2 regions of the Propionibacterium sp. genome follow, and region 1 is predicted to be linked to the other one. Evidence: riboswitches for the same ligand, from Rfam matches in the RefSeq annotation. Region 1 holds a riboswitch; the other holds the start of a gene.
The links. Region 1 has a riboswitch for FMN ahead of ABF648_RS08815 (ABC transporter permease). Riboswitches for the same ligand answer to the same signal wherever they lie in the genome.
Positions count from the first base shown of each region.

Region 2: another riboswitch for FMN. It lies ahead of ribD (bifunctional diaminohydroxyphosphoribosylaminopyrimidine deaminase/5-amino-6-(5-phosphoribosylamino)uracil reductase RibD); the one in region 1 lies ahead of ABF648_RS08815 (ABC transporter permease).

Region 1 covers NZ_JBDNTB010000045.1:14,374-18,997, forward strand. The annotation lists gene ABF648_RS08810 (MFS transporter) at 1-1,529, shown strand, start outside; FMN riboswitch at 1,570-1,700, shown strand; gene ABF648_RS08815 (ABC transporter permease) at 1,869-2,699, shown strand; gene ABF648_RS08820 (ABC transporter substrate-binding protein) at 2,696-3,721, shown strand; gene metX (homoserine O-acetyltransferase MetX) at 4,155-4,624, shown strand, end outside.
Region 2 covers NZ_JBDNTB010000042.1:9,926-14,549, reverse strand. The annotation lists gene ribA (GTP cyclohydrolase II) at 1-7, opposite strand, end outside; gene ABF648_RS08435 (riboflavin synthase) at 54-716, opposite strand; gene ribD (bifunctional diaminohydroxyphosphoribosylaminopyrimidine deaminase/5-amino-6-(5-phosphoribosylamino)uracil reductase RibD) at 701-1,801, opposite strand; FMN riboswitch at 1,957-2,073, opposite strand; partial or broken gene ilvC (ketol-acid reductoisomerase) at 2,262-3,308, opposite strand; gene ilvN (acetolactate synthase small subunit) at 3,336-3,863, opposite strand; gene ABF648_RS08415 (acetolactate synthase large subunit) at 3,860-4,624, opposite strand, start outside.

The DNA of each region.
Region 1 (4,624 bases):
GAGCTGCAGCGCACAACGCGCGCTGGCGATGGATCGGCCTGATCGTCCTAGCCCTGGCTCTGTTCATGGCCTCCATGGACAACACCATTCTCAATGTGGCGCTGCCCACGCTCGCCCGTGACCTGAGAGCAACCAATGACGCTCTGCAGTGGACGGTCGATGCCTATCAGGTGACCTATGCCGGCTTTCTGCTGCTGGCGGGAAATCTCGTGGACCGATGGGGACGTACCCGCACCTTCATCGCCGGCGTGATCGCCTTCGGTCTGTGCTCACTGGCAGCCGGCCTGTCGGTGAACACCGGAATGCTCATTGCGGCACGTGCGTGCACCGGTGTCGGTGCCGCCCTGCTGACCCCCTCGACGCTGGCCCTCATCTCGGTGCTTTTCCGCAAGCCCACCGAACGCACCACGGCCTTCGCCATCTGGTCCGGGGCGAACGGGGCCGGAGCTGCTGTGGGGCCGCTGCTGTCGGGTGCGCTGCTGGCGCACTTCCGGTGGGGTTCGATCTTCCTCATCAATGTGCCGGTGGCGGCATTGTGCCTGATCGGCACGCTCATCTTCATCCCGCATGTCATCCCCGAACGCGCGGACGAGAAGCTCGACTGGCTGGGCACCGGTCTGTCGATCGGCGGGCTCTCGGTGCTGTGCTGGTCGGTCATCTCCGCGCCGGGTCTGGGGGTCGGGTCGCCGGCGGTGATCGTGGCCTTCCTCGGCGGGATCGCGATGATCGTCTTCTTCGTCTGGTGGCAGGGCAAGGTCGAGTCGCCGATTCTGCGTCTGAGCCTGTTCGAACATCGCACCTTTGCCGTGTCGGTGTGCGTCTCGGGGCTGGTCACCGGAGGCGGCGCCGGTGCCCTGTTCGTGCTCACCCAGCTGCTCCAATACGTGCTCGGTTTCACGCCCTGGCAGTCCGGCCTGGCGATCATGCCGGTTGCGGCGATGATGCTGACCGGCGCCGTGGCCGCACCTCTCGCACTGCGCCACTTCGGCATCAAACGGGCGGTGATGGCGGGGCTGCTGTGCGTGACGGCCGGTTTCGCCTGGCTTGCCCTGGTTCCCAACGAGACCTCGTATCCGTCGCTGCTGCCTGGGGCACTGCTGTTCGGGCTCGGGGCCGGCGTGCTCATGCCCGCAGCCACCCAGGCGGTGATGGATTCGCTGCCCTCGGAGTCCGAGGGTGCGGGTTCTGCCACCAACAGCGCACTCATGCAGGTGGGCAGCGCCATGGGCGTCGCCGTCGTCGGCTCGCTGCTCGCCGCGCGCTACCGGGGCGCCATGGAAACCCACCAACTCGTCGAGGCGCTCGACCCGCAGACCCGGTCGGGCGTGCTCAGCTCGGTGGCCCAGGCGGTCGATCTGGCCCAGGAACCCCAGTACGCGGGACTGCTGCCACTGATCAGGGAGGGCTATGTCGATGGCATGAGGATCGGTCTCGGCGTGAGCGCTCTGGCGGTGGCCTGCGCGACGATCGCGGTGGGGATCTTCTTCCCCGCCCATCCGGAGCGTCCCCACAACACGGCGGACGACTGAGGCCGTGGAGACCTTCCGGGCTATCATTGACCTCGTTGTTCAGCGTGCCCGGGGTCGGTGAGAATCCGAGCCGGCGGTGACAGTCCGCGAACCCGAACCCACTCGTGGGGGAGGGCTGAACCGGTGAAATTCCGGTACCGACGGTGAAAGTCCGGATGGGAGAGCACGTGAGGTAGTGCATGACGGAGCAATGCTCGTCCGGTTGAATCGGGTGGGCATTGATCCGAGCCGCCACCTTGGCCCCGGTCACCGCAGACGTGGGAGGGGTGAAGACACCGAATGAGCCGGATTCGCGGACGGCAACGGCCGGTTCCGTTGCCCATCCGCATTCTCGCACCGATGACGCTCGGGGCGGTGGTGCTGGCCATCTGGCAACTGCTCGCGACATCGGGCCGAATTCCGGCTGCACTGCTCCCCACACCGCACTCCGTCGGGGTGCGCCTGGTTCAGGATCTCGCCCAAAGAACTCTGCTCGGCCCCACCGCGGTGACGGTCGGGGAGGCGGTGCTCGGCTGCATGGTCGCCACCGTCGTGGCTCTGCCGTTGGGCTATCTGATCGCCGGCTCCCACCTGGCGCAGGCCGCGCTGTTCCCCTATCTGGCCGCGTCACAGGCCATACCTGCCGTGGCGCTGGCCCCGCTGCTGGTCATCTGGGTGGGCTACGGGCTGATCCCCATCGCCTTGTTGTGCTCGTTGATCGTCTTCTTCCCCCTGGTGCTGTCCACCGTGCTCGGCATCCGTGGCATCGACCCGGATGTGGTGGAGGCAGCCCAGCTGGACGGTGCCTCGGGTTGGAGCATGGTGTGGGCCATCGAAGCCCCGCTGGCCCGGCCCGTGTTGCTCACCGGAATCCGGAACGGCTTCACCCTTTCCATCACGGGCGCCGTCGTCGGCGAATTCGTGATGGGCGGGAAGGGCCTGGGCATGGTCGTCTCGGGGGAGCCGCCCGCGGCCGGCACCCCCGGGGGGGTGGGCCCCCACCTCGGGCGGGGGGGGGTGGCCGGCGCCAGGCCCTCGGCCCTCGTCCTGGTGGAGCACCTCACCGACCCCTATCGCCTGCCACGCAGGCGCAATCAGAAGTTCCCGGACGACACCGGGGACGAACAACCTCTGCTCACCGCAGGGGCCCAGCTGGGACACCCCACCAGAATTGAGGAATTGGTCGCATGACACACATGCAGCGCACGACACGATCACACGGCAGCCGGCCGGCATTCGTGCTGGTGGCACTGGTCGCAGTGCTTGCCCTGATCACAGGCTGTTCCGCCTCAGGCTCGTCGAGTTCGGCCTCCAGCACACCCGGCAAGGCCATCACCGTGGGGCTCACCTATACCCCTGACATCCAGTTCGCGCCCTTCTATGTCGGGGTCGAGAAGGGCTTCTTCGCGCAGGAGGGGCTGTCGGTGAATCTGCGTCACCACGGCGCCTCCGAATCGCTGACCGGCGCACTGCAGGCCGGCCAGGAGGACCTCGTCTACGCCGGTGGTGACGAGATGATGGTCGCCCGTTCCCAGGGCATCGACGTGGTCAACTTCGCGACCATGTACCAGACATACCCAGCAGAACTCATCGTTCCCGAGGATTCACCGATCAAGACAGCCGCCGACCTCAAGGGGCACAGCGTCGGCATCCCCGGGCAGTACGGCCAGAGCTGGTACGCCCTGCTCGCTCTGCTGAAGCAGGCAGGCCTCACCCAGACCGATGTGTCGATCCAGTCCATCGGCTACACCCAGCAGGCGGCATTGACAACCCACAAGGTGGATTCGGTGATCGGCTTCTCCAACAACGATGCCGTCAAATTCCAGCAGGCAGATTTCGCGATTCGCCAGATCACTCTTGACGCCGGCACACCCCTGGTCGGTGTCGGGCTCGGGGCACTGGGACAGACGGTCAACAGTCGCAAGTCCGATCTGCAGGCCCTGATGCGCGGGCTCGACGAGGCCGTGGCCTACTGCCGCTCCAATCCCGACGACACGGTGACGATCTCGGCGAAGTACGTGCCGACGCTGAACTCCCAGGCCGCCAAGGATGCCGCCAGGGCAACTCTGCTGGCCACCAACGAGCTCTACGGGGACGACCTCGGCCATCAGGACGTACAGCGCTGGTCGGACATGGCTGACTTCCTGCTCGCGAATGGCATCATCACCACGCCTGTGAAGGCGTCCGAGGCCTTCGTCACCCTGGGGAACTGAACCGCGCGAGGGAGTTCATGCCATCCAGCGGCTGGGCACACCGGAAGGCATGGCCCCTCGGCCCAGGACAACTCGCCGGCTGCTGCGGCCCCCGGTGGCTTGGTTGAGGACGTTTTCGAGGAAAGCTCCAGAGCTGGTCCACCAGAGCGATCGTCCTTGTGCCACCGTGATTCTGGGATTTTTTACCAGGTGCCTACTAGCCTTGGCCCCCGGCGGGAGTCGACAGTCATGGCACTCCCGCGGAGAAGGAGCATCGCATGCACGTCCGAGTGGAGCCACGATTGCAGCATCCGGGAAGTCATCCCGTTGCAAGGCAGCTGGCCATGGATATGCCGATGCCGGATCCGGAGGGCCACTGTTGCAATCCAGTGGGCACCCGCGCCGTTGAACCCACCGGCGTGCAGAGGTGCTGCGTGAGTACGGAGGAGCTCGCATGACCTCGCCCCATCCCTTCGCCTCCGAAGAGCTCGTCACCACCCAGTGCGCCGAACTGTTCAGCGCAGAAGATCCCCTTCAGCTGGTCCGTGGTGGGCACCTGCCGGGCATCACCGTGGCCTACGAAACCTACGGCGAACTCAACGAGGCCGGTGACAATGCGGTCTTCATATGTCACGCCCTGACAGGGGACGCGCATGCCTCCGGCTGGCACACCGGTGACACCCGGCCGGGGTGGTGGAACAACCTGATCGGGCCGGGCCGGGCCGTTGACACCCGCAAATGGTTCGTTATCGCCGACAATCTGCTCGGCGGATGCCAGGGAACCACCGGTCCGAGCGCCCTCAACCCCCAGACGGGCAAGCCCTATGGGCTGGATTTCCCGCTGCTCGACATGCATGACTTCGTCACGGTGCACCGGGCTCTGCTGGAGCACCTGGGCGTCAAGCATCTGCATGCGGCAGTGGG
Region 2 (4,624 bases), on a different contig from region 1:
GGGCCAAGCCGGAATCGTCGCGATCGGCTGATTCCAGGTGGCTCAATTGCTTGTCAGGCATGGTTTCCTCTCGTCGGTGCGCCCAGCATCTGGGCAAATGATGTATGTCTTGAGCTGTTGGCGGAGCCAGACGCGCCGAGCAGGGCCTCCACGTACTTGCCAAGGATGTCGGCCTCCAGATTCACCGTGTCGCCGCGACGCCGGCTTCCGAGCGTGGTGCGCTCTGCGGTGTGCGGGATCACGGCAGCCTCGAAACTGCCGGCACCGAGCCTGGCCACCGTGAGGCTCACGCCGTCCACCGTCACGGAGCCCTTCTGCACCAGATGCCGGGTGAATTGCTGGTCGGCGTGCACCGCGAACCAGACTGCATTCGCGTCGGTGCGCAGCGCGCTCACCACGCCTGTCGTGTCCACGTGCCCTGTGACGAAGTGGCCGCCGAAGCGACCGTCTGCGGGCATCGCGCGTTCCAGGTTGACCCGTTCCCCCGCTCTGACCAGCCGCAGCGCCGAGCAGGCCATCGTCTCGGGTGAGACATCGGCGCAGAAGCTGTCCGGTGCGAGGCGAGTGACGGTGAGGCAGACCCCGTTGACGCAGATCGAGTCGCCCACTGCGGCATCGTCAACCACGAGCGGTCCGCCGATCTCGAGCTCGGTGGCTTGTCCGGTGCGACGTACCGCCCGGACGGTCCCCACTTCTTCGACTATGCCTGTGAACACTGGAGCACCTCGCTCTCCCACAGCAGGTCCTCACCGAGCCGGGTGAGCTGCGGCGGGCCGATCTGGAAGGCCGAGCTGGGATCGCTGACACCGATTCCCGCGACAGGCGACGGGGCGTCGGCGCCACCGAACAGCTTCGGGGCGAGATAGGCCTGGATCTTGTTGACGATGCCCGCGTGCAGCGCGGACCAGTTGAGCCGGGCGCCGCCCTCGAGCACCACGGAGTCGATGCCGCGGGCACCCAGCGCGGTGCACAGCGCCCGCAGATCGACGTGTCCCTCGCTGGTGGGAAGCACCATCACCTCGCAGCCTGCCTGGCGGTATCCCTCGGCCCTAGCGGTGTCGGTGCTGCAGGTGGCAAGCAGTGTTGGCGTGTGGTGCGCGGTGCGCACGACAGCGGCGTCCATGGGGGTGCGCAGCCGGGTGTCGCAGATGATGCGCAGTGGGCTGTGGCTGCCGGGCAGGCGGCAGGTGAGGTGCGGATCGTCGGCGAGCACGGTGCCGACGCCCACCATGATCGCGGCCCACCGGTGGCGATCCTGCTGAACACGCTCACGGGACTGTTCGCCACTGACCCAGCGAGAGGCTCCGGTGCGGGTGGCGATCTTGCCGTCCAGGGTCATCGCGTACTTCATCACCACGAGGGGACGTCCGGTGGTGATGAAATGGAGGAAGGGCTCATTGAGCGCCGCACACTCCTGGGTGAGCACGCCTGTGGCGACGGCGATGCCGTGAGCGCGCAGTGCGGCCACGCCCCTGCCGGCCACCAGTGGATTGGGGTCGAGGCACCCGACCACCACCCGGGTGATGCCTGCCGCGATGAGCGCATCGGTGCACGGCGGGGTCTTGCCGGTGTGGCAGCAGGGCTCCAGGGTCACATAGATCGTCGCGCCATGGGGATCGTCTGCGCATGCCGCCAGCGCATTGCGTTCTGCGTGCGGGCCACCGAAGTACTCGTGGCCGCCACGCCCGATGATCACGCCGTGATGCACCACGACGGCGCCGACCAGTGGATTGGGGTTGACCCTGCCCAGGCCGATCTGGGCGCAGGAGAGCGCCGCGCGCATGAATTGTTCGTCTGACACCAGAACTCCCGGATTGCAATACCTGAATTCGTCGATGACTTCGGGTATTGGGTTCTGGTGCCGAATTGATCATGCACGATGACCGGAACAATTCCAGTCGATTCAGCAATGGATTTTGCACCACCACTGCACCGCGCAGTGCGAAAAAGAATTCGACACGTCTTCTTCCATCCAGACTTTACTGTCGGTTCCGGAATTGCACCGGATCATGCGCAGAAGCGCTCGCGGACTGTACCGCCGATCGGGAATTTCACCCTGCCCCGAAGACGTTGCTGTTCAGTTTTTTCCTGAGTTCCCACCGTTCAGCTTCGTGAAACTCAGATCTCGGGGCACACTGTACGCCCCCAAGGGCGCCAGGCTGCCGCGGTCCCAGCAGGGTGCAGGAGAGGGATGACCCCACCCCTGCACCCGCCGGAGTCAGCGGATCAACTCGCGCATGGCGCGAATCAGGTCAGCGTGTTCAGCGCGCGACAGAACCCTCGGTGTAGTCGGCGTCCTTGTCCTCGGCCCATGCGAACAGGGCGCGGATCTGCTTGCCGGTGGCCTCGATCGGATGGGCCTCGCCCTCGGCGCGCAGCTTCTTGAACTCGGGGGCACCAGCAGCCTGGTCGTCCATGAAGTTCTTGGCGAAGGTGCCGTCCTGGATGTCGGAGAGAACAGCCTTCATGTTCTTCTTGACGTTCTCGTCGATCACGCGCGGGCCCGACACGTAGTCGCCGTACTCGGCGGTGTCGGAGCAGGACCAGCGCTGCTTGGAGATGCCACCCTCGTTGATGAGGTCGACGATCATCTTCATCTCGTGACAGACCTCGAAGTAGGCCATCTCGGGCTGGTAGCCCGCCTCGACGAGCACCTCGAAGCCGGTCTCGATGAGCTTGGACAGGCCGCCGCACAGCACGTCCTGCTCGCCGAACAGATCAGTCTCGGTCTCCTCGCGGAAGCTGGTCTTGATGGCGCCGGCGCGCAGGCCGCCGATCGCCTTGGCGTAGGAGAGCACCAGTGGCCAGGCCTGGCCGGAGGCGTCCTGCTCCACACAGACCAGCACCGGGACCCCACGCCCCGCCTCGAACTCGCGGCGCACGACATGGCCTGGCCCCTTCGGGGCAACCATGATGACGTCGTGGTCGGACGAGGGCTTGATGTATCCGTAGTGGATGTTGAAACCGTGGGCGAACAGCAGGGCCGCACCGGGCTTCAGATTGGGCTCGATGGAGTCCTTGTAGACCTGTGCCTGCACTTGGTCAGGGGCGAGGATGGTGACGACGTCACCATCCTTGACGGCGTCCTCGACGGACTTCACGGTCAGGCCGGCTTCCTTGGCCTGAGCGATCGAATGGGATCCCTCACGCAGGCCCACGACGACGTTCACGCCGCTGTCGCGCAGATTGAGTGCGTGCGCGTGACCCTGCGAGCCGTAGCCGATGACCGCAACGGTCTTCGACTGGATGATCGACAGATCGGCGTCGTCCTCGTGGAACATTTCTGCTGCCATTACTTCTCCTGATTGTTGTTGTTGTTGCGAGTCGCGGGTTGTTCAGGACGAATGCCTGGCCAGAGCCGGACGATTCTTCTCGTTGATGCTCTTGCTGCCTCGCCCCAGGGCAACCCGCCCCGACTGCACCAACTCGATGATGCCGTACGGGGTGAGCATGGTGGTGAGTGCCTCGATCTTCGCCTGGCCCCCGGTGGCCTCGATGGTCACCGACTCCGGGCTCACGTCAACCGCGTGTGCCCGGAAGAGATTGGTGATGTCGATCACCGCGGCCCGCGTGTGGTCGGTGCATCGCACCTTGACCAGCAGCAGCTCGTGGTTGATGGCATCGTCGTCCAGCTCAACGATCTTGTAGACCTCGATGAGCTTGTTGAGCTGCTTGACGACCTGTTCGACCACGCTCTCGTCCTCGAGAGACATCACGATGGTCATCCTGGAGACTTCTGGGCGTTCCGTGGTGCCGACGGCCAGCGAGTCGATGTTGAATCCGCGCCGCGAGATGAGTCCCGCCACCCTGGCCAGCACGCCGGGGCGGTTGCTCACCAGGACGCTGAGCGTATGGCTGCTCACAGCTCCTCCTCGTGCCACTGAGGCGCCATGCCACGGGCGATCATGATCTCGTCGTTGCTGGTGCCTGCCGCGACCATCGGCCAGACCATGGCGTCCTTCTCACAGACGAACTCCATCACGACGGGTTTGTCGGTGATGGCCGACGCCTTGTCCAGCACCTCGGTGACCTCCTCAGGTGTGCGGGCTCGAAGCCCCACGCAACCCATCGCTTCGGCCAGCTTCGGGAAGTCCGGCACGAGATCGGTGTCGAGATCGGTCTGGGAGTAGCGCTGGTTGTAGAACAGCGACTGCCACTGGCGGACCATGCCGAGGGTGTTGTTGTTGATCACGGCGATCTTCACCGGAATGTGATTCAGCGCGCAGGTGGTGAGTTCCTGGTTGGTCATCTGGAAGCAGCCGTCGCCGTCGATTCCGACCACCACTTGGTCGGGGCAGCCCACCTGGGCGCCCATCGCGGCCGGCACGCAGTAGCCCATCGTGCCGGCGCCACCCGAGGTGAGCCAGTGCGCAGGGTGCTCCAACGGCAGGAAGTGCGCCGACCACATCTGGTGCTGGCCCACGCCTGTGACATAGATGGCATCCGGCCCGAAGTGCTCGCCGATCCGCGAGATCACCTTCTGCGGACTCAACAGGCCGTTCTGGGGCTCCTCCCAGCCTGCCGGATAGCGCATCTTGAGGTCGATGACGTAGTCACGCCAGGCGGAGATGTCGGCCATCCTGTGGTCCTTGAGGCGGCCGGTCAGGCCGCTGAGCACCTTCCG